Regions from separate parts of the Pseudomonas sp. 1 genome, predicted to be linked through region 2. Evidence: predicted binding sites of a transcription regulator. Region 2 holds the regulator's gene; each other region holds the start of a gene.
What was found. The regulator FliA, encoded in region 2, starts transcription of late flagellar genes. The targets are predictions, from matches to a motif close to CTAAAGTTTNNNNNNNNNNNGCCGNTAA.

Region 1: a site for FliA is predicted at 3,247-3,274, ahead of AC1MDC_RS16405 (Maf family protein). Genes of this name have one in related genera too.
Region 3: a site for FliA is predicted at 2,253-2,280, ahead of AC1MDC_RS13260 (methyl-accepting chemotaxis protein). Genes of this name have one in related genera too.
Region 4: a site for FliA is predicted at 2,189-2,216, ahead of AC1MDC_RS26660 (methyl-accepting chemotaxis protein). Genes of this name have one in related genera too.

Annotation. Positions count from the first base shown of each region.
Region 1 is NZ_JBWXMQ010000010.1:41,446-47,088, forward strand. Features, by position in the region: gene gatC (Asp-tRNA(Asn)/Glu-tRNA(Gln) amidotransferase subunit GatC) at 1-175, opposite strand, end outside; gene mreB (rod shape-determining protein MreB) at 387-1,424, shown strand; gene mreC (rod shape-determining protein MreC) at 1,565-2,692, shown strand; gene mreD (rod shape-determining protein MreD) at 2,692-3,183, shown strand; gene AC1MDC_RS16405 (Maf family protein) at 3,383-3,979, shown strand; gene rng (ribonuclease G) at 4,037-5,494, shown strand; gene AC1MDC_RS16415 (YhdP family protein) at 5,570-5,643, shown strand, end outside.
Region 2 is NZ_JBWXMQ010000013.1:97,939-103,581, reverse strand. Features, by position in the region: gene AC1MDC_RS19945 (chemotaxis protein CheA) at 1-125, opposite strand, end outside; gene AC1MDC_RS19940 (protein phosphatase CheZ) at 163-951, opposite strand; gene AC1MDC_RS19935 (chemotaxis response regulator CheY) at 970-1,341, opposite strand; gene fliA (RNA polymerase sigma factor FliA) at 1,509-2,249, opposite strand; gene fleN (flagellar synthesis regulator FleN) at 2,246-3,076, opposite strand; gene flhF (flagellar biosynthesis GTPase FlhF) at 3,190-4,530, opposite strand; gene flhA (flagellar biosynthesis protein FlhA) at 4,542-5,643, opposite strand, start outside.
Region 3 is NZ_JBWXMQ010000007.1:256,935-262,577, forward strand. Features, by position in the region: gene clpB (ATP-dependent chaperone ClpB) at 1-1,477, shown strand, start outside; tRNA gene AC1MDC_RS13240 (tRNA-Asn) at 1,776-1,851, shown strand; tRNA gene AC1MDC_RS13245 (tRNA-Pro) at 1,861-1,937, shown strand; tRNA gene AC1MDC_RS13250 (tRNA-Lys) at 1,943-2,018, shown strand; tRNA gene AC1MDC_RS13255 (tRNA-Pro) at 2,116-2,192, shown strand; gene AC1MDC_RS13260 (methyl-accepting chemotaxis protein) at 2,352-3,977, shown strand; gene AC1MDC_RS13265 (HvfA family oxazolone/thioamide-modified RiPP metallophore) at 4,050-4,457, opposite strand; gene AC1MDC_RS13270 (NAD(P)/FAD-dependent oxidoreductase) at 4,669-5,643, opposite strand, start outside.
Region 4 is NZ_JBWXMQ010000025.1:2,694-8,336, reverse strand. Features, by position in the region: gene pnuC (nicotinamide riboside transporter PnuC) at 1-345, opposite strand, end outside; gene AC1MDC_RS26660 (methyl-accepting chemotaxis protein) at 427-2,061, opposite strand; gene AC1MDC_RS26655 (undecaprenyl-diphosphate phosphatase) at 2,365-3,195, shown strand; gene AC1MDC_RS26650 (DUF1294 domain-containing protein) at 3,192-3,620, shown strand; gene AC1MDC_RS26645 (MmcQ/YjbR family DNA-binding protein) at 3,617-3,976, opposite strand; gene AC1MDC_RS26640 (LysR substrate-binding domain-containing protein) at 3,973-4,881, opposite strand; gene AC1MDC_RS26635 (FMN-dependent NADH-azoreductase) at 5,010-5,621, shown strand.

The DNA.
Region 1 (5,643 bases), on a different contig from region 2:
TGGCTTCCAGCGGGTGGGCCAGCGGCTCGATACCGTCGGTATCGACCGCCTGCATTTCGTCGACCAGCCCGAGAATGCTGTTGAGGGCCGAAGTGATATGTGGAAGATCGGCGTCATTAAGGCCAAGGCTGGCCAGATGAGCGATTTTTTCCACGTCGGAGCGTTCTAGCGCCATCGGGTTTCTCCAGTGGAAAACAGGACGGACGGCGTCCGTGTGTTAGATTGTCGGAACACTACCGCACTTCTACGGTCATAAGGCCGCGATTGTGGGGCTTGGTGCACAGAAAAGCGGCCAATTTAACATATTGGCGCCTTGCCCAAAATCCCTGTCGTTGTTAGAGTTTGCCGCACTTTTTTACCCACGCGTTGCCTAGGGTCCCTTTCCCATGTTCAAGAAACTGCGTGGCATGTTTTCCAGCGATCTTTCCATTGACCTGGGCACTGCCAACACCCTTATTTACGTGCGCGAGCGCGGCATCGTCCTGAATGAGCCATCGGTTGTGGCCATTCGGACACACGGTAACCAGAAAAGTGTCGTCGCTGTCGGCACCGAGGCCAAGCGCATGCTCGGTCGTACGCCGGGCAACATTGCTGCCATTCGTCCGATGAAGGACGGCGTGATCGCCGACTTCAGCGTCTGCGAAAAGATGCTGCAATACTTTATCAACAAGGTTCACGAAAACAGCTTTCTGCAGCCCAGCCCTCGTGTGCTGATCTGCGTTCCATGCAAGTCCACCCAGGTTGAGCGTCGTGCCATCCGTGAATCGGCCCTTGGCGCCGGTGCCCGTGAAGTGTTCCTGATCGAAGAACCAATGGCCGCTGCAATCGGTGCCGGTCTGCCGGTTGAAGAAGCTCGCGGTTCGATGGTCGTGGATATCGGTGGTGGTACTACCGAAATCGCGCTGATCTCCCTGAACGGTGTGGTCTATGCCGAATCCGTACGCGTTGGCGGCGACCGCTTCGACGAAGCGATCATCACCTACGTGCGCCGCAACTACGGCAGCCTGATCGGCGAATCCACCGCCGAGCGCATCAAGCAGGAAATCGGCACAGCCTACCCGGGCGGCGAAGTTCGCGAAGTCGACGTTCGCGGTCGCAACCTGGCCGAAGGCGTTCCACGCGCATTCACCCTGAACTCCAACGAAGTGCTGGAAGCTCTGCAAGAGTCCCTGGCAACCATCGTTCAGGCCGTGAAAAGTGCTCTTGAGCAATCGCCGCCGGAACTGGCTTCCGACATCGCCGAGCGTGGCCTGGTGCTGACCGGTGGTGGCGCGCTGCTGCGTGACCTCGACAAGCTGCTGGCCCAGGAAACCGGTCTGCCGGTGATCGTTGCCGAAGATCCGCTGACCTGCGTCGCTCGCGGCGGTGGCCGTGCATTGGAAATGATGGACAAGCACACCATGGACCTGCTCTCCAGCGAATAATCGCCGGGTGCAATACGTGGGTGAGCGCGCAGGCAGCACTTTGCAGTGCTGCCTGTTGGCGTTTATCTTCTGTCAGTCTTCATCCAGGCCGGTTTGATGCCGTATGAATAAACAGAACATTTGCCTGGGAGGAGCGGCTTATTAAACCGCTTTTCGCCAAGGGCCCCTCACTGGGCGTGCGCTTGTTGGTGCTGGCCGTGCTATCGGTCGCGCTGATGGTCGTTGACGCGCGTTTCAGCCTGCTTAAACCCGTACGCAGCCAGGCCTCGCTGGTGCTGATGGACGCCTACTGGATTACTGACCTGCCCGGACGGTTGTGGGAAGGTATCGCCAGCCAGTTTGGCAGTCGCACCGAGCTCGTGGCCGAAAACGAAAAACTCAAGTCGGAGAACCTGCTGTTGCAGGGGCGCATGCAGAAGCTTGCCGCCCTCACCGAGCAGAACGTCCGTCTGCGCGAGTTGCTCAATTCCTCCGCGCTGGTCAACGAGAAGGTCGAAGTGGCCGAGCTGATCGGCATGGACCCCAACCCTTTCACCCATCGCATCATCATCAATAAAGGTGAGCGTGATGGCGTGGTGCTCGGTCAGCCGGTGCTCGATGCTCGCGGTCTGATGGGGCAGGTGGTCGAGCTGATGCCATACACCTCCCGCGTATTGTTGCTGACCGACTCGACTCACAGCATTCCCGTGCAGGTGAACCGTAATGGTCTGCGGGCGATCGCCAGTGGGACGGGCAACCCGGAGCGCCTTGAGTTGCGCCATGTTGCCGATACTGCCGATATCAAGGAAGGGGATCTGTTGGTCAGCTCCGGCCTGGGTCAGCGTTTTCCGGCCGGTTATCCGGTGGCAACGGTCAAGGAAGTCATCCACGACTCCGGCCAGCCTTTCGCCATTGTTCGCGCTGTGCCGACCGCCGCACTGAACCGCAGCCGTTACCTGCTGCTGGTATTCAGTGACAACCGCACCGCCGAAGAACGTGCCAATGATGCCGCGCAGGCGCAGGAAAACCTTGATGCCTTCGGTGGCGGTCCGGTGATTCCAGCCACAGTGCCGAAAATCGTCACACCGCCTGCCGCAGCCGCAACAGCAACCCCTGCCACGGCGACACCGGCTGCGCCTGCCGCCAGCACCACGCCGGTCAAACCCGCTGCAAGCAAACCGCCTGCAGCCACACCAGCGGCCAGCAAACCACCGGCAAGTCAACCGGCGGCTCGACCAGCGGCCAAACCGCCAGTCACTGCGCCGGCTACCACCGGGAGGCAAGAATAATGGTCGGGGCTACCGCATCGCGGAACGGCTGGATTGTCTGGCTGACGTTTATTGTCGGCATACTGCTCAGTGTGTCGCCACTGCCCATTTTCATGGAAATCCTGCGCCCGCTGTGGCTGGCCTTGCTCCTGACTTTCTGGGCTTTGTATCTGCCGCACACCGTCGGCATGGTCACGGCTTTCTGCCTGGGACTGGCCGAGGACGTGCTGCAGGGCGACCTGCTCGGTCAGAATGCCTTGATCCTGACCCTGATCACATTCCTGGTGCTTTCATTGCAGCAACGTCTGCGAATGTTCCCGATGTGGCAGCAAAGCCTGGTGATTCTGGTGATCTTCGGCCTTGCCCAGCTGGTACAGCTTTGGCTCAGTGCCTTGACCGGCAACCGTCAGCCGACCCTCGCGCTGGTCCTGCCGGCACTGGTCAGTGCCTTGCTCTGGCCATGGGTCAGCTTCGCTCTGCGTGGATTGCGCCGGCGCTACAAAATCAACTGATCGCTCAGGCATTTGCCCGTACCAGTGCTTGCCTCGCAAATGAAGAGCTTTTTGGGCGAGTGGCTGTTGTTGCCAGACAAGGCGCCGTGACGAGTCATAGCGTGCTATGGCGAGGAGCGGCAACGCAGTAGGCAACACCAGACGCCGACCAAAGGGAACAGCATTTGTGAGGCCGGGCACCAAACAGGGAGATGTCTTGATGAAGCCGCTTTACCTCGCCTCAGGATCGCCGCGTCGGCGTGAATTGCTCACGCAGATCGGCATCCCGTTTACCGCCATCAGCGCGGATATCGATGAAACCCCTCTAGCCCATGAATCCCCATCGGCCTACGTCGAGCGCCTGGCGCGCGGCAAGGCCGAAGCCGGGCGGCGCACGGTCGTTTCCGATGTGGCGTTTTGCGTACTGGGCGCCGACACCGCCGTGGTGCTGGACGGCAAAATTCTTGGCAAACCGGTGGACGAAGCCGATGCATGCGCCATGCTGATGATGCTGTCCGGAAAGGAGCACGAAGTGCTGACGGCGATTGCCGTACTTGACGGCGAGCGCTGCGAGTCGCGTGTGGTGCGCAGTCTGGTGCGGTTCCGGTCGATCAGCCGCGAAGAAGCCGCCGCCTACTGGGCCAGCGGTGAGCCTCGGGACAAGGCGGGTGGCTACGGCATTCAGGGGCTCGGCGCGGTGTTCGTTGCCGGCCTTAATGGCAGTTACTCGGCGGTCGTCGGCTTGCCGGTGTGCGAAAGCGCAGAACTGCTCGGCCATTTCGGCATACCCTGTTGGCAAACCCTGAACGCGCAATGAGCGTCGAACGGAAAAGATGCGGCCATAATCGTGAACATGCCTGAACGAGACCCTGCCATGAGTGAAGAGATTCTGATCAACATCACGCCGATGGAATCGCGCGTGGCGGTGGTCGAAAACGGTGTGCTGCAAGAAGTGCACGTCGAGCGTACGCAAAAACGCGGGATCGTCGGCAACATCTATAAAGGCAAGGTGGTGCGCGTCCTGCCGGGCATGCAGGCGGCATTCGTCGACATCGGTCTGGATCGCGCAGCTTTCATTCACGCCTCGGAAATTTCCCTGCGCGAAGGCCCGGCGGTGGAAAGCATCAGCGCCCTTGTGCACGAAGGCCAGAGCCTGGTGGTTCAAGTCACCAAGGATCCGATCGGTTCCAAAGGCGCGCGGCTGACTACGCAACTGTCGATTCCGTCGCGCTATCTTGTGTACATGCCGCGTACCGCCCACGTCGGCATTTCCCTGAAAATTGAAGACGAAGCCGAGCGCGAACGTCTCAAACAGGTGGTCAGCGATTGCGTGGCCAAAGAAGGCATCAAGGAGGCCGGCGGCTTCATTCTGCGCACCGCCGCCGAAGGTGCCGGGGCCGATGAGATCCTGATGGACATCCGCTACCTGCGCCGCCTCTGGGATCAGATCAACGAACAGATCAAGACCATCGGCGCACCGAGCGTCATCTACGAAGACCTCGGCCTGGCGCTGCGCACCCTGCGCGATCTGGTCAGCCCGAAGATCGAGAAGATCCGCATCGACTCCCGGGAAACCTTCCAGAAGACCACGCAGTTCGTTGCCGAGCTGATGCCGGAAATCGCCGATCGTCTGGAGCACTACCCGGGTGAACGGCCGATCTTCGATCTTTATGGCGTCGAGGATGAAATCCAGAAAGCCCTGGAGCGCAAGGTGCCGCTGAAGTCCGGTGGCTATCTGGTGATCGACCCGGCGGAAGCCATGACCACCATCGATGTGAACACCGGGGCGTTTGTCGGTCATCGCAACCTCGAAGAGACCATCTTCAAGACCAACCTCGAAGCCGCGACCGCGATCGCCCGGCAGATGCGCCTGCGCAACCTGGGCGGGATCATCATCATCGACTTCATCGACATGGAAGATGAAGAGCATCAGCGTCAGGTGCTGCGTACTCTGGAGAAACAGCTGGAGCGCGATCACGCCAAGACCAACATCATCGGTATCACCGAGTTGGGTTTGGTGCAGATGACGCGCAAGCGCACCCGCGAAAGTCTCGAGCAAGTGCTGTGCGAACCGTGCAGCAGCTGTCAGGGCCGGGGCAAGCTGAAAACCCCGGAAACCATTTGCTACGAGATTTTCCGCGAGATCCTGCGTGAAGCCCGGGCCTATCAGGCCGAGGGTTATCGGGTGCTGGCGAACCAGAAGGTGGTGGATCGCCTGCTCGATGAAGAGTCCGGTAACGTGGCCGAGCTTGAAGGTTTCATCGGGCGCACCATACGCTTTCAGGTGGAAACCATGTATTCCCAGGAACAATATGACGTGGTGCTGCTCTGAATCCCTGCGTCACCCTTTTCCTGAAACGGCTGGCCTCAGCTTTTTGCAGTATTTTTGCCATGGGAGCCAACTGACATGGAACGTCTGACACGCATTTTGGCCGCACTGACCCGCTGGGGTCTGGGCCTGTGCGCGTTGGTTCTGGTATT
Region 2 (5,643 bases):
TTGAGCAGATCTGCGTCATCCGGGCGGCTTTCCAGCTCGACCAGTTGTTCGGACAGTTGCTCAAGAATCTCGCCGGCCTCAACCAGGAAATCCTGAAGGATCTCTTCATCGGCGCCGAAGCTCATTAATGGGGTGCTCCTACAGGTCTAAAAACCCAGAAAACTAAAATCCAAGGCTGGATAACAAATCGTCCACATCGTCCTGACCGGACACAACGTCTTCTCGTTTATCGGCATGAATCTGCGGACCTTCACCCTGCGAGAGATGTTTTTGTGGATCTTTTTCAGCAAGCATCGCCGCACGGTCATGTTCGATGCCCGCAAAGCGGTCCACCTGGCTGGCCATGAGCACGAGCTTGAGCAGGTTGCTTTCGACTTCGGTGACCAATTGGGTCACACGCTTGATCACTTGACCGGTGAGGTCCTGGTAATCCTGGGCGAGCAGAATGTCGTTCAGATTGCTCGACACCGCGCGGTTGTCCGCGCTGCTGCGTGCCAGAAAACCGTCGACCCGGCGCGCCAGTTCACGGAACTCTTCAGCCCCGACCTCACGGCGCATGAAGCGGCCCCAGTCGGCGCTCAAGGCCTGGGCTTCGTCAGCCAGGCCATTGACCACAGGGGTCGCGCTCTCCACCAGATCCATGGTGCGGTTGGCGGCAGCTTCGGTCAGTTTGACCACGTAGCCCAGACGCTCGGTAGCGTCGGTGATTTGCGACACTTCCTCAGCCTGCGGCATGTGCGGATCGATCTGGAAATTGACGATCGCACTGTGCAGTTCACGCGTGAGCTTGCCCACTTCCTGGTACAGGCCACGGTCACGGGTCTGATTGAGCTCATGGATCAGTTGCACCGCGTCGCCGAACCTGCCCTTTTCAAGGCTTTCGACCAGTTCGACCGCGTGTTTTTTCAGGGTCGACTCGAAGTCGCCCTGTGAAGATTCTTTATGCTCCATAGCTCCCCCGCGCGTTCATCAGCCGATGCGTTCGAAAATCTTCTCGATTTTTTCTTTCAACGCCTGGGCCGTGAAAGGTTTGACCACATAGCCGTTCACGCCGGCCTGGGCCGCTTCGATGATCTGCTCGCGCTTGGCTTCAGCGGTCACCATCAGCACCGGCAGGTGCTTGAGTTTTTCATCGGCGCGCACGTGGCGCAGCAGGTCGATACCGGTCATGCCGGGCATGTTCCAGTCGGTCACCAGAAAGTCGATGCTGCCGCTGTTGAGCACCGGAATGGCGGTGGTGCCATCGTCGGCTTCAACGGTGTTGGTGAACCCCAGATCACGCAACAGGTTCTTGATGATCCGCCGCATCGTTGAGAAGTCATCAACGATGAGGATTTTCATGTCTTTGTTCAATTCGACCTCCAAGCAGTCTTAAACGCGCCCAGCACCTGGACGCGCCATTTCAATCAATCCGGCAAAACACTCGATGACTGTCTGGAGCACAACAGATCGAGACCGGTGCCGTTCACCACCGCACCAGCCTCGTTCGCAGTGTCCCCACACTGCCTTCAGCGCGCTCGCCACTCCCCCAAACGCCCCCGCAAGCGGGCCGCGCACTGGCTGTGTAACTGGCTGACCCGCGATTCACTGACGCCAAGGACTTCACCGATCTCCTTGAGGTTCAGCTCTTCGTCGTAGTACAGCGCCAACACCAGTCGCTCACGCTCCGGCAAATTGGCAATCGCGTCCGCCAGCGCGGCCTGGAAACGTTCGTCCTCCAGATCGCGCGACGGCTCCAGATGAGCACTGGCGCCATCCTCGTGCAGCCCTTCGTGTTCGCCGTCCTGCAACAGGTCGTCGAAACTGAACAGCCGGCTGCCCAGGGTGTCGTTCAAAATCCCGTAGTAATCGTCGAGACTCAATTGGAGTTCGGCCGCAACTTCGTGATCTTTAGCGTCACGGCCGGTTTTAGCTTCAATTGCTCGAATCGCGTCGCTGACCATGCGCGTATTGCGGTGAACCGAGCGCGGTGCCCAGTCCCCCTTACGGACTTCATCGAGCATCGCACCGCGGATCCGGATGCCCGCGTACGTTTCAAAACTGGCGCCCTTGCTCGCGTCGTATTTGGTCGAGACTTCAAGCAGGCCGATCATCCCGGCCTGGATCAGGTCTTCGACCTGCACACTGGCCGGCAATCGCGCCAGCAAGTGGTAGGCGATGCGCTTGACCAGCGGCGCGTAACGCTCGATCAGCTCGTACTGCGCATCACGCGCCGACTTTTTGTAAAGGTTCATACCGCTGGCGGTCATAGCACAGGTCCTGCCGTTTGCTGCACGAGGCGCTCGACGAAAAATTCGAGGTGGCCGCGCGGGTTGGCGGGCAGCGGCCAGGTGTCGACCTTCTGTGCGATCGCCTTGAACGCCAGTGCGCACTTGGAACGCGGGAAGGCTTCATAGACCGCACGCTGCTTCTGCACCGCTTTGCGCACGCTTTCGTCGTAGGGCACCGCGCCGACGTATTGTAGGGCGACGTCGAGGAAGCGATCCGTGACCTTGGTCAACTTGGCGAACAGATTGCGACCTTCCTGCGGGCTCTGGGCCATGTTGGCCAGGACGCGGAAGCGGTTCATGCCGTAATCGCGGTTCAGCAGCTTGATCAGCGCGTAGGCGTCGGTGATCGAGGTCGGCTCGTCGCAGACCACCAGTAACACTTCTTGCGCTGCGCGAACGAAACTGACTACCGAGTCACCAATACCTGCAGCGGTGTCGATCACCAGCACGTCGAGATTGTCGCCGATGTCGCTGAAGGCCTGGATCAGGCCGGCATGCTGGGCCGGGCTCAAGTGAACCATGCTCTGGGTGCCGGAAGCGGCCGGCACGATGCGGATCCCGCCGGGGCCCTGCAACAGCACGTCGCGCAGCTCGCAGCGGCCTTCGATCACATCGGCCAGGGTACGTTTGGGGGTGAGGCCCAGCAGAACGTCGACGTTCGCCAGCCCCAGGTCGGCGTCCAGCAGCATGACCCGACGGCCAAGCTCTGCCAGGGCCAGGGACAAGTTCACTGACACATTAGTCTTGCCGACGCCACCTTTGCCGCCGGTCACCGCGATCACCTGTACGGGATGCATGCTGCCCATGTTATTTCTTTACCTTGTCTTGCATAGACGGAGGCCACATTACTGGCTGCGCGTTCACAACCGGAACAATGCATGGCAGACCATCGATGTAGGTACAAAAACGGTTCATTACCTCAGCCAACCTGCTTGGTCGGGCTGTGGTAGATATCAGCGAACATGTCAGCCATGGCTTCTTCGCTGGGTTCTTCCTGCATTTGCACACTGACGGCGCGGCTGACCAGTTGATGACGGCGCGGCAGATGCAGATCATCCGGAATACGCGGCCCATCGGTCAGGTAGGCAACCGGCAGTTCGTGACTGATCGCCAGGCTCAACACTTCGCCAAGGCTTGCCGTCTCATCCAGTTTAGTCAGGATGCACCCGGCCAGCCCGCAACGCTTGTAACTGTGATAAGCGGCGGTTAGAACCTGTTTCTGGCTGGTGGTTGCCAGCACCAGATAATTTTTTGACCGAATGCCACGACCGGCCAGACTTTCCAGCTGCATGCGCAGGGCCGGATCGCTGGCCTGCAGGCCGGCGGTGTCGATGAGCACCACGCGCTTGCGCAGCAGAGGATCCAGCGCCTGCACCAGGGACTGGCCCGGATCGACGTGGGTCACCGACACATTGAGGATGCGGCCCAGCGTCTTGAGCTGCTCCTGCGCGCCGATGCGGAAACTGTCCATGCTCACCAGCGCGATGTTCTGCGCGCCGTACTTGAGCACGTAGCGGGCGGCCAGTTTGGCCAGGGTGGTGGTCTTGCCCATGCCGGCAGGACCGACCATGGCAATGACCCCGCCCTCTTCCAGCGGCTCGACATCCGGCACGGCAATCATTCGTGCCAGGTGCGCCAGCAGCATGCGCCAGGCCTGACGAGGCTCGTCGATCTCGGTGATCATCGACAGCAGATCGCGGGACAGCGGGCCGGACAAACCGATGCGTTGCAGACGACGGTACAGATTGGCCTGGGCCGGACGACTGCCTTGCAGCTGGTTCCAGGCCAGGGTGCCGAGTTGCACTTCCATCAGTTCGCGCAGGCTGTTGAGTTCAAAACGCATCGAGTCCAGCGCACGCGGGTCAACGCCAGCGGAAACCGGTGCAGGCGCCGGTGCCGGACGGGCCGGAGCCTCGTAGGTCGGTTCGGTCAGCGGTTCGGCAGCGGTCAGCGGCAGGCCGGCCGTCAACGGCAACCCGGCGAACAGCTGGCGATTGGTGTTGCCGTCGGCTTCGCCACGCAGGCTCAGCTCGGCCTGGGCGGTGACGATGCGCGACTGAGTCTTGCGCAGCTCATCCTCGAGTTCCATGTTCGGAACACGCGGGGCCAGCGCCGACAGTTTGTAATCGAGCGCCGCCGTCAGCTCGACGCCGCCGGCGATGCGGCGGTTGCCAATAATGGCGGCATCAGCGCCCAGCTCATCACGAACCAGCTTCATGGCCTGACGCATATCGGCGGCGAAAAAACGCTTAACTTGCATAAACCACTACCTCAGCCGTTGGGCCCTACTGTCGCAACGATGGTCACTTGCTTGTTGTCCGGAATTTCCTGGTAGGCCAGCACATGCAGTCCGGGAACTGCCAGGCGACCAAAGCGCGAGAGCATCGCGCGAACCGGGCCTGCTACCAACAGAATCACCGGCTGACCTTGCATTTCCTGGCGCTGCGCCGCTTCGATCAGCGAACGCTGCAGCTTCTCGGCCATGCTTGGCTCCAGCAGAACGCCCTCTTCCGAGCCTTGTCCTGCCTTCTGCAGACTATTGAGCAATATTTGTTCCAACCTTGGCTCCAGCGTGATGACTGGCAGCTCGGACTCAGTCCCTACAATGCTTTGGACGATTGCACGGGATACGCCAACCCGCACAGCGGCCACCAAAGCGGCGGTATCTTGACTCTTGGCGGCATTGTTGGCGATGGCTTCGGCAATGCTGCGGATGTCGCGCACGGGCACGTGTTCGGCCAGCAGCGCCTGCAACACTTTCAGCAGCTGCGACAACGTGACCACACCCGGCACCAGCTCTTCCGCCAGTTTCGGCGAGCTCTTGGCCAGCAATTGCATCAGTTGCTGTACTTCTTCGTGGCCGATCAGCTCGCTGGAGTGCTTGTACAGAATCTGGTTCAAGTGGGTCGCAACCACGGTGCTGGCATCGACCACGGTGTAACCGAGCGATTGCGCCTGCGCGCGCTGGCTGACCTCGATCCACACCGCCTCCAGGCCGAAAGCCGGATCTTTGGCGGTAATCCCGTTGAGCGTGCCGTAGACCTGCCCCGGGTTGATCGCCAGTTCGCGATCCGGGTAGATCTCGGCCTCGGCCAGGATCACGCCCATCAGCGTCAGGCGATAGGCACTCGGCGCCAGGTCGAGGTTGTCGCGGATGTGCACGGTCGGCATCAGGAAGCCCAGATCCTGCGAAAGCTTCTTGCGCACGCCCTTGATCCGCGCCAGCAACTGGCCACCCTGGTTGCGATCCACCAGCGGAATCAAGCGGTAGCCGACTTCCAGGCCGATCATGTCGATCGGGGTCACGTCGTCCCAGCCCAACTCCTTGGTTTCCATGGCGCGGGCCGGCGACGGCAGCAGTTCCTGCTGGCGC
Region 3 (5,643 bases), on a different contig from region 2:
GGCGATCACCGACGGTGCGATCATTGCTGCAGCCAGGCTCAGCCATCGCTACATCACGGACCGGCAGTTGCCGGACAAGGCGATCGACCTGATCGACGAAGCGGCCAGCCGCATCCGCATGGAGATCGACTCCAAGCCGGAAGTGCTGGATCGTCTGGAGCGGCGCCTGATTCAGCTGAAGGTGGAATCCCAGGCCCTGAAGAAAGAAAGCGACGACGCGGCGAAGAAACGTCTGGAGAAACTTCAGGAAGAAATCGATCGCCACGAGCGTGAGTACTCGGATCTGGAAGAAATCTGGAACTCGGAAAAAGCCGAGGTACAAGGTTCTGCACAGATTCAGCAGAAGATCGAACAGGCCCGTCAGGAACTGGAAGCCGCGCGCCGCAAAGGCGACCTGAACCGCATGGCGGAGTTGCAGTACGGGGTGATCCCGGATCTGGAACGCAGCCTGCAGATGGTCGACCAGCACGGCAAGAGCGAGAACCAGTTGCTGCGCAGCAAGGTGACCGAAGAGGAAATCGCCGAAGTCGTTTCGAAGTGGACCGGCATTCCCGTTTCGAAAATGCTCGAAGGCGAGCGCGACAAGCTGATGAAGATGGAAAGCCTGTTGCACCAACGCGTGATCGGCCAGGACGAAGCGGTGGTTGCGGTGGCCAACGCGGTGCGGCGTTCCCGTGCCGGGTTGTCCGACCCGAACCGCCCGAGCGGCTCGTTCATGTTCCTCGGCCCGACCGGTGTCGGTAAAACCGAGCTGTGCAAGGCGCTGGCCGAATTCCTCTTCGATACTGAAGAGGCGATGGTGCGGATCGATATGTCCGAGTTCATGGAGAAACATTCCGTGGCACGGCTGATCGGTGCACCACCGGGCTACGTCGGTTATGAAGAGGGCGGTTACCTGACCGAAGCGGTACGGCGCAAGCCTTACTCGGTGATCCTGCTGGACGAAGTCGAGAAGGCGCACCCGGATGTGTTCAACATCCTGCTGCAAGTGCTGGAGGATGGTCGTCTGACCGACAGTCACGGTCGTACGGTGGATTTCCGCAATACCGTGATCGTCATGACCTCCAACCTCGGTTCGATGCAGATTCAGGAACTGGTCGGCGATCGTGAAGCACAACGGGCAGCAGTGATGGATGCGATTTCCACCCACTTCCGTCCGGAGTTCATCAACCGGGTCGACGAAGTGGTGATCTTCGAGCCATTGGCGCGGGATCAGATCGCGGGCATTACCGAGATCCAGCTGGGCCGTCTGCGCAGTCGTCTGGCCGAGCGCGAGCTGAAGCTGGAGCTGAGCCCCGAAGCGATGGACAAGCTGATTGCGGTCGGTTACGACCCGGTCTATGGCGCACGGCCGCTGAAGCGGGCGATCCAGCGCTGGATCGAGAACCCGTTGGCGCAGTTGATTCTGTCGGGACGCTTCATGCCAGGGGAGACCGCGACCGGCGTCGTGGAGAACGACGAGATCACGTTCAACTGACACCTGCCGGTGGTGAAGTAAGTAAGGCCTCGCACTGCGAGGCCTTTTTTTTCGCCAGGCTGTTGAACTCAAAGGAAAAGGCTTGTAAAGTGCGCCCCGCAGTCAGTCACCAACACGGTTTCAGCTCACTGGGCAGAAATCTGAAATAAGTTGCAAATCATTAACTTGAAAGCAATTTAGGGGGTTGACAGAGGTGTTCTAGGTTGTAGAATAGCGCGCCTCAGACACACGAACGCAGCGATGCGAAAACGATGTCGAGAAGCTGCAAGTTTCACCGTTGTAAATTGAAATATGTTGTTCCGTGATAGCTCAGTCGGTAGAGCAAATGACTGTTAATCATTGGGTCCCAGGTTCGAGTCCTGGTCACGGAGCCAATTTCAAACCGGGGTATAGCGCAGTCCGGTAGCGCGCCTGCTTTGGGAGCAGGATGTCAGGAGTTCGAATCCCCTTACCCCGACCATTTTTGGGTCGTTAGCTCAGTTGGTAGAGCAGTTGGCTTTTAACCAATTGGTCGTAGGTTCGAATCCCACACGACCCACCATTTTTGAAACCAGTTTGCGCTGGGATCGAATCTTAAGATCAGAGGCCAAAAGCGCTGATCGAAGAAGGCGATCTTTGAAAGGTCGCCTTTTTTTTACCGGGGTATAGCGCAGTCCGGTAGCGCGCCTGCTTTGGGAGCAGGATGTCGGGAGTTCGAATCCCCCTACCCCGACCATATTGAAAATCCTCGTATCGAAAGATACGGGGATTTTTTTTGGCCTCCGGAAATGTTTCATTCAAGTCATCGTACAACTTGCCGATAGCCCGCTAACAAAAGGGGGCTGCCATTGATCGCCCCTTGAATCCGGCCAATACAAGAAAAAGGGCGTTCGTCATGTTGCTTCGTCAGTTGAATATTGCTCCCCGTGCCGCCCTGGGCTTTGCCCTGATCGCGGTGCTGGTGGCGTTGCTCGGGGTGTTTGCGCTGGGGCAGATGTCGAGCATCCGCGACAGCGAAGTGGCAGTGGAGACGCAGTGGCTGCCGAGCATTCGTGGGGGCGACGAGATTCGCGAGATCATGTTGCGCATTCGCACCATTTCTCTGCGCATGGCGCTGGATCAGGATCCGGCCAACATCGCCACGTACCGCAGCCAGATGGACACCCGCGACAAGGAACTGAGCGAGAAAATCGCCGCTTACGACCGACTGGTGACTACTCCGGAAGGCCAGCAGTTATACGATCAGTTCAAGAAAACCTTCGCCGCCTACCGCACCGGGATCGCCCAGTCGTTCACGCTGGCCGAGCAAGGCAAGCGCGATGAGCTGACCAAGTTGCTGCTGGTCGACATGAAAACCGTGGTCGACGGCTCTGGCAAACAACTTAATGACCTGGCAGACCTGTTCACCCGGCAGGTCGCTGCCGAAAGCCAGAACTCTGCCGTCCACTACGAAACCTCGCGCACCATCGTGAGCTTATTCATCGCTCTGGCGGCATTGGCCACCGTCGCCCTGGCCATGTTGCTCACCCGCAGTATCGTTCGCCCCCTGAGCTCCGCTGTCGACGCTGCTGAACACGTCGCCAGAGGCGATCTGACCCGTCCGATCGAAACCCACGGTAACGATGAAGTCAGCCGTCTGCTTAAGGCGTTGGCGACCATGCAGCAGAACCTGCGCGAAACCCTGCAGGGCATCAGCGGTTCGGCCACGCAATTGGCGACAGCTTCCGACGAACTGAGCGCGGTCACCCATGACAGCACGCAAGGGTTGCAACAGCAGAACAACGAAATCGAACAGGCCGCCACCGCCGTCAACGAGATGACCACGGCGGTCGAGGAAGTTGCCCGCAATGCGGTGTCGACCTCCGACGCCACCCGTCAGTCCAGCGAATCGGCGCAGTTGGGTCAGGAGCGGGTCAGTGAAACTGCTGGCGCCATCAACGCCTTGGCCAGCGAAGTCGAACACACTGGCGAGCTGGTGCAATCACTGGCCAATCAGTCTCAGGACATCGGCAAAGTGCTGGACGTGATCCGGGCGATCGCCGAACAGACCAACCTGCTGGCGCTCAACGCCGCCATCGAAGCAGCGCGGGCCGGGGAGAGCGGGCGGGGGTTTGCGGTGGTCGCCGACGAAGTCCGGGCGCTGGCTTATCGCACTCAGCAATCGACCCAGGAAATCGAGCAGATGGTGCAGGGCATGCGCAATGGCTCGAGCCTGGCGCTGGAGTCAATGCAGGCCAGTGCCTCGCGCGCTGCCACCACGCTGGTGCTGGCCGAGCGGGCCGGTCAAGCGTTGCAGACGATCACCGCCTCGGTACACGAAATCCACGAGCGCAATCTGGTGATCGCCAGCGCCGCTGAAGAACAGGCGCAGGTGGCGCGGGAAGTGGACCGCAATCTGGTGAACATTCGCGATCTGTCGGTGCGTTCGGCGGCTGGCGCCGATCAAACCAACGCGTCGAGCCATGAGCTGTCGCAACTGGCCAATGCGTTGCAGGGCATGGTGCGACGCTTCCAGTTGTAATCATGCAGGTGTGAAAAAGCCGCGCTTCTCGTCAGAGAAAGCGCGGCTTTGATTGGTCGGGCGCTTGAAAAATCAGGCACCGTCCTGGTCTTTCAGATGTTCGAACAGACCTTTCGGCATTTTCTTGCCATTGGCTTCGAAGTTGGCTTTGACGTTGTTGTACGCCTCTTGCTCGTCGATGAAGCCGTCGTGGTTGGTGTCGATCTTGTCGAAGTCGGACTTCGGCGCGACTTTCAGGAACTCGGCGCGCGAAACCTTGCCGTCGCCATCGGTGTCGGTCTTGGCCATCGACGCATCGCCGCATTTGCCTTCACCGCATTTGCCTTCCGGGGTTTTCACCGAGGTCTCGGCCGAGGCGACCATGTAGCCCTGAGCCAGCGGTTGCGCAGCGAACACCGAGCCGGACAGCATCAGGCCGCCGGCCAGTACGGCACCGACCAGGCCAAGGGAGTTTTTGCCGATTTTCGAAGTACGGGACATTGCATTCTCCTTCGGTTGCACAGCGCAACCACACGTTAAGGGCGATCAAGCCGGAGCAGGTGTGCTCGGGTGTGGCCATTAGGCGATGGCGGTGTATCGCGTCTGTGTCGAGGAGCGGTGCGTTTGTAAGCGAAGGTGGGGAAAGCGGGGGGCAGATACAGTAAAAGACAAAACACCGCGGGAGCGAGTCAGCCCCCGCGGTGTTTTTACATCAGTGCAGCTTCAGGCGCGGCTCGGTGCCGCGTCCGATCTTGCTGCCCAGCATCAGCATCGCCGTGCGGAACGGCCCGTACAGCGCCATCTGGTGCATGCGGTACAGCGACACGTAAAACATCCGCGCCAGCCAGCCTTCGAGCATTACGCTGCCGGTCAGGTTGCCCATCAAGTTACCCACAGCCGAAAAACGCGACAGCGAAATCAGCGAGCCGTAGTCGGTGTACTTATACTCCGGCAGGGTCTTGCCTTCGATGCGCAGTTTCAGCGATTTGGCCAACAGCGACGCCTGTTGATGCGCAGCCTGGGCCCGTGGCGGAACGTTGCGATCCGAGCCTGGTTGCGGACAGGCGGCGCAGTCACCGAAGGCGAAAATGTTTTCGTCACGGGTGGTTTGCAGTGTCGGCAGCACTTGCAGCTGATTGATGCGGTTGGTTTCCAGGCCGTCGATGTCCTTGAGGAAACCCGGTGCGCGGATCCCGGCGGCCCAGACTTTCAGGCTCGCCTTGATCTCGTTGCCATCGGCGGTGATCAGGCTGTCGGCAGTGACCTGGCTGACCGAAGCGTTGGTCATCACGTTGACCCCGAGTTTCTCCAGAGTCTTGTGCACCGGCCCGCTGATGCGCTCCGGCAACGCTGGCAGCACCCGCGGCCCGGCTTCGATCAGGGTGATGTGCATGTTTTCCGGTTTGATCCGGTCAAGACCATAAGCCGCCAGTTCATGGGCAGCGTTGTGCAGTTCGGCCGCCAGTTCGACGCCCGTGGCGCCCGCGCCGACGATGGCCACGCTGATCTGCTGGACCGTATCGGTCTGCCCGGCGTGGGCACGCAGATAGTGATTGAGCAGTTGCTGATGGAAACGCTCGGCCTGTTTGCGGGTGTCGAGGAACAGGCAGTGCTGCGCAGCGCCCTGGGTGCCGAAATCGTTGGTGGTGCTGCCGACCGAAATCACCAGCGAGTCATACGGCACTTC
Region 4 (5,643 bases), on a different contig from region 2:
CCACGGTTGTGCCGCGTCCGTCCAGTGAGCCATGGCCGCGCCCAGCAGCAGACTGCCCGCTGCGCCAATGGCCAGCCCTTGCGCAATCGAGCGGGTGTCGAGCCGGCTGACCTCGCGTCCGTCGTGCATCGTCCCGGCCCGCGTCCATTGCCACCAGCCATAGAGTTGCAGCCCGGCATACACCACCTGCAGCAGCATGTCCGAATACAGCTTTACCTCGAAGAATACCCAGGTGTAGAGCAACACCATGACCAGCCCGATCGGCCAGCACCACGGATTCTGTTTGACCGTGAGCCACACGGCGATTACACCGAGAGCGGCGGCAAACAGTTCGAGCCCGGACATGCAGGATCCTTGGGGGGAATAAAAGAGGGAGCGGATTGTACCGAAAAACAGGTGGGAAACGAGTTCCCACCTGAAAGGGCGTCAGACGCGAAACTGACGCAGCAAGCCGTTCAACTGTTCGCTGAGCTCGCCCAGGCGAACGCTCGCCACACTCGACTGCTCTGCCGCCAGCGCGGTGCTGTGGGACAGCCCCGCGGCCTGGGTGACGTTCTGATTGATGTCTTCGACCACATGCGCCTGCTGCAGCGTTGCGCTGGCAATCGAGGCGTTCAGGCCATTGAGGTTGCGCAGGGCCTGGCCGATGGCATTCAGGCTGGCACTGGCCAGGCCGGCCTGCTCGATGGTCAGTTGCGAAGCCTTGCTGCTGTCGCCGATCACCTTCACCGCGGCTTCGGAATGATTTTGCAGGCGTTCGATCATCGTCTGGATTTCCGCCGTGGACTTCTGCGTGCGTTGCGCCAGCAAACGCACTTCGTCAGCCACCACTGCAAATCCGCGACCCTGTTCGCCGGCGCGTGCTGCTTCAATCGCGGCGTTGAGAGCGAGCAGGTTGGTCTGCTCGGCAATCGAGCGGATCACCTCCAGCACGCTGCCAATCTGCGTGCTCTCGGTCGCCAGCGTGCGGATCACTTCGACGGCCTGATCGATGGTGCCGGACAGCTTGTCAATCTGCTGAAGGCTGCTGTCGATGTTGACCTGGCCTTGTTGGGCCTGGGCTTCTGCGTCACGCATTTCGCTGGCGGCGTGTTCGGCGTTCTTCGCCACGTCCTGCACGCCGTAGGTCACTTCGTTGACGGCGGTGGCCACCAGCTCCATCTGCTGCGACTGCTGCTGGCTGCGTTGCCGGGCCTGTGCCGCATCGTTGCCCAGCTCACTGGACGATTGGCCCAATGCGCTGGCGGATACCTGCAAGTCACCGATCACCCGGCGCAGCTTGGCGGTGAAAGCATTGAAGTGATGGGCCAGTTGAGTGACCTCGTCCTGACCCTGGGTGTCGAGGCTGCGAGTCAGATCGCTTTCGCCGCTGGCAATGTTGGCCATGGCGTTCACGGTTTCCTGTAACGGACGGACGATGCTGCGGGCAATCAGGATCACCAGAAGTGCCATGATCGCCGCAATGACCAGACCGACAACCGACGCCTTGAACACCTGGCCCTGGAACTCGGCCTGCACGTCGTCGACGTACACGCCCGAACCGATGACCCAGCCCCACGGCTCGAACAGTTTCACGTAAGAGGTTTTGGCCACCGGTTCACTGGCACCCGGCTTGGGCCAACGATAGTCGACCATGCCGGCGCCTTTGGCCTTGGCGATGGCGACCATTTCGTTGAACACCGCAAAACCGTCCGGGTCGCGGATCGCCGAGAGGTTCTGGCCTTCAAACTTGGGATTGGTCGGGTGCATGACCATCACGGGCGTAAGGTCATTGATCCAGAAGTAATCGTTCTGGTCATAGCGCAGGCCACGAATGGCCGTCAGCGCCTGTTTTTGCGCGACATCACGCGTCAGGGTGCCTGCCGCTTCGAGGCCCTGGTAGTACGTCAGCAAACCGCTGGCGGTCTGCACCACATGTTGGGTTTTCTGGGCCTTGGCGTGATACAGGTCATCATGGATCTGCTTGAGCATCAAAACGCCCAACGTCAGCAGCATGACGACTGCCACGATCAAGATGAGCCACAAGCGTCGGCTGATCGACACACTGCGCAAGCTGTTCATAACGCTGTCACTCCGGATTCTTTTTCTTGTAATAAACCACCGCCAGCATCCAACCACGTTTCGGTGACCGGGCATACGCGACCCAAGTCGTATAACGCGGCAGCGCTATTACGGCTTGTCTGTTAGGATTTCGGCGCCGCGCGTAAAAACCTGAATCCAAATTGATTTTTCACGGAATTTTGACTGTTTCGTGTGGATCCTGTGCGTGCGGAATCGGTACAGCTTTGACCAGCTACGCTGAACGCAGTGAACGTAAAAAATACTATCGGGGCATGCCGCCTGGCATCGCTCTTTGGGGGATTGATGGATCTTTGGACGGCCTTGCAGGCATTGATACTTGGAGTTGTAGAGGGGCTGACGGAGTTTTTGCCCATATCCAGTACCGGACACCAGATCATTGTTGCCGACTTGCTCGATTTCGGAGGCGAGCGGGCCATGGCGTTCAACATCATCATCCAGCTCGGCGCGATTCTCGCGGTGGTCTGGGAATTCCGGCGCAAGATCCTCGACGTGGTCATCGGTTTGCCGACTCAGCCAAGTGCTCGGCGCTTCACCGCCAATCTGCTGATTGCCTTCCTGCCCGCCGTGGTGCTGGGCGTGATCTTCGCCGACCTGATTCACCATTACCTGTTCAACCCGATCACCGTGGCTGCCGCGCTGGTGGTGGGCGGGATCGTGATGTTGTGGGCCGAGCAGCGTCAGCATGAAGTGCACGCCGAAACGGTCGACGAGATTCGCTGGACGGATGCACTCAAGATTGGCTTCGCCCAGTGTCTGGCGATGATCCCCGGTACTTCGCGTTCCGGCTCGACCATCATCGGCGGCCTGTTGTTCGGCCTGTCGCGCAAGGCGGCCACCGAGTTCTCGTTCTTCCTGGCGATGCCGACCATGGTCGGTGCGGCGGTGTATTCGGGCTACAAGTACCGCGACCTGTTCGTACCGGCAGACTTCCCGGTGTTTGCCATCGGCTTCGTCACGGCGTTCATCTTCGCCATGATCGCGGTGCGCGGTCTGCTCAAGTTCATCGGCAGCCACAGTTACGCGGCCTTCGCCTGGTATCGGATCGCCTTCGGTCTGGTGATTCTGGCGACCTGGCAATTTGGATGGATCGACTGGTCGGCCGCCCAGCCATGAGTGATTCCCGCGCACGCCGCCCGGATCGCGGGTCTTCCGGTGGCAATATCCAGCATTTGAAACTGAAACTGTTGGTGCTGCTGATCGTCTGCGCGTTGCCGTTGTCCGGCGCGCTGTCGATGTGGCTGCGCGGGATTTCCCTGGTACCGCTGACGGCTTACGGGCTGGTCAGCGTGCTGGCTTTTTTCCTGTACTGGGCGGACAAGCGCAAGGCCCGCGGCGACGCCTGGCGTACGCCGGAAAACATCCTCCATGCGGTGGAACTGGCCGGCGGTTGGCCGGGTGCGCTGATCGCTCAACAGGTCTTGCGGCACAAGACGCGCAAGGTGTCGTTTCAGATCCTGTTCTGGATGATCGTGGCGTTGCATCAGGTGTTCTGGATCGATCAGTTGTTCCTCGGTTCGAACCTCCTGGCGCTGTTCTAGAGCACCAGCCCGACCTGAGCGCGCTTGGGCAGCTTGCTCACCACCAGTTGATGGGAGCGCTGCAACAGCCCTCGCAGTTCCTCGGCGCCCAGCGGGTAGGGCGGGTGCATGATGATCCATTGCGCCCGGGCCAGATACGGCGCCGGATGAATCCCCGGCCGGTCGCAATGACCGAGAAACAGATCCTTGTCGACCTTGAATGCCAGCGAATCACCGCGCAGGCCCTGCAGGGCAAACATCTTGTTGCCGGCAATCGAAAACACCCGCACGCCACCCCATTTGTAGTCTTCCCGCGCGCCGGGCAAGGCCAGACAAAATTCTGCGACGTCCGTTTCGCTCATCTTTCCTTGTTTCATAACAGCCGTTCTCCACAGGCGTTGAACGATTCGACCAGATGATCGATCCACGCGCGCACCGCCGGCATCACCCCGCGCCGATGCGGATACACCGCTTGCAGCCAGCCGCCGGGCAATGACCAGTCCGGCAGCAATTGCACCAGCGTGCCGCTATCCAGCTCCGCTTCGCAATACATCATCGGCAGCAGGGTGAAACCCTGTCCGGCCAGCACGCACGCCTTGCGCACGATGAAATCGTCGATGCCCAGCCGGGCTTCCAGTGCCAGGTCGCAACTCTTGCCGTGCTGATCGAGCAGGCGCACATGCACCATGCGATCCGCCTCCAGGGCGCCCAGCACCGGCAGGCTCTTCAGGTCCTGCGGATGATTGATTTCCACTCCCTGTATAAAGGAAGGGCTCGCCACCACCACCATTTGTGCCTGACGCAGCCGGCGGGTCACCAGCATCGGTTCTTCATCGCCGTGTTCGCGCACACGCAGGGCTACGTCAATGCCTTCGGTGATGAGGTCGACCCGGCGATTGAGCAGGGTCACTTCCAGTTGCACCTGGGGATATTTGCCAAGGAAATTGCTGATCACCACCGGCAGCATTTCATGGGCCAGCCCGGTCGGACTCGAAACCCGCAGGCGACCGCGAGGCTCGCTGGACATGCTGGCCACTGTTTCATCGGCCATTTCCGCTTCCAGCAGCATCGCCTGACAGTGACGCAGATATCGCTCGCCGACCGCCGTCAGCTTCAGTTGGCGAGTGGTGCGTTGCAGCAGACGCGCGCCGAGGCGCTCTTCCAGCTCGGCGATACGCCGCGAGAGGCGTGACTTGGGGATGCCGAGCAAGCGGCCAGCGGCGGCGAATCCGCCGGCCTCCACCACTTTGGCGAAATAGTAGAGATCGTTGAGGTCTTGCATGGGGGAAATCCGACTGTTCTATCAGTGGGACAAACTATCGCATTGTTGCCGTCTAATCAGCTATTGGTTTCATCGGTAGGATTGCCACCATTCCGTCGCCACCGGCGATTCATTCCAGGAGATTCCACATGAAACTGCTGCACATCGATTCGAGCATTCTGGGCGACAACTCCGCTTCCCGTCAGCTGAGCAGCCAAGTGACTCAAGCCTGGCAAGCCGCCGAGCCAAGCGCTGTCGTGACCTACCGCGACCTGGCCGCCGACGCTATCAGCCACTTCTCGTCGACCACCCTGGTTGCTGCCGGCACCACCGCTGAACTGCGCAACGCCGCACAACAGCACGAAGCCGAACTGAGCGCCACCACCCTGGCCGAGTTCATCGCCGCCGACGCCATCGTCGTGGCTGCACCGATGTACAACTTCACCGTGCCGACCCAACTCAAAGCCTGGATCGACCGCATCGCCGTTGCCGGCCAGACTTTCCGTTACACCGAAGCCGGCCCTGAAGGTCTGTGCGGCGGCAAGAAAGTGGTGATCGTGTCCACCGCTGGCGGTATCCACGCCGGTCAGGCTTCGGGCGTGGCGCACGAAGACTACCTGAAACTGGTGTTCGGCTTCCTCGGCATCACCGACATCGAAGTCGTGCGTGCCGAAGGCCTGGCCTACGGCGAAGAAGTGCGTAACAACGCGATGACTGCCGCTCAAGCGAAGATCAGCGAGCAACTGTTCGCCGCCGCGTAAGGCTTGCGTAAAGAACAGCTCC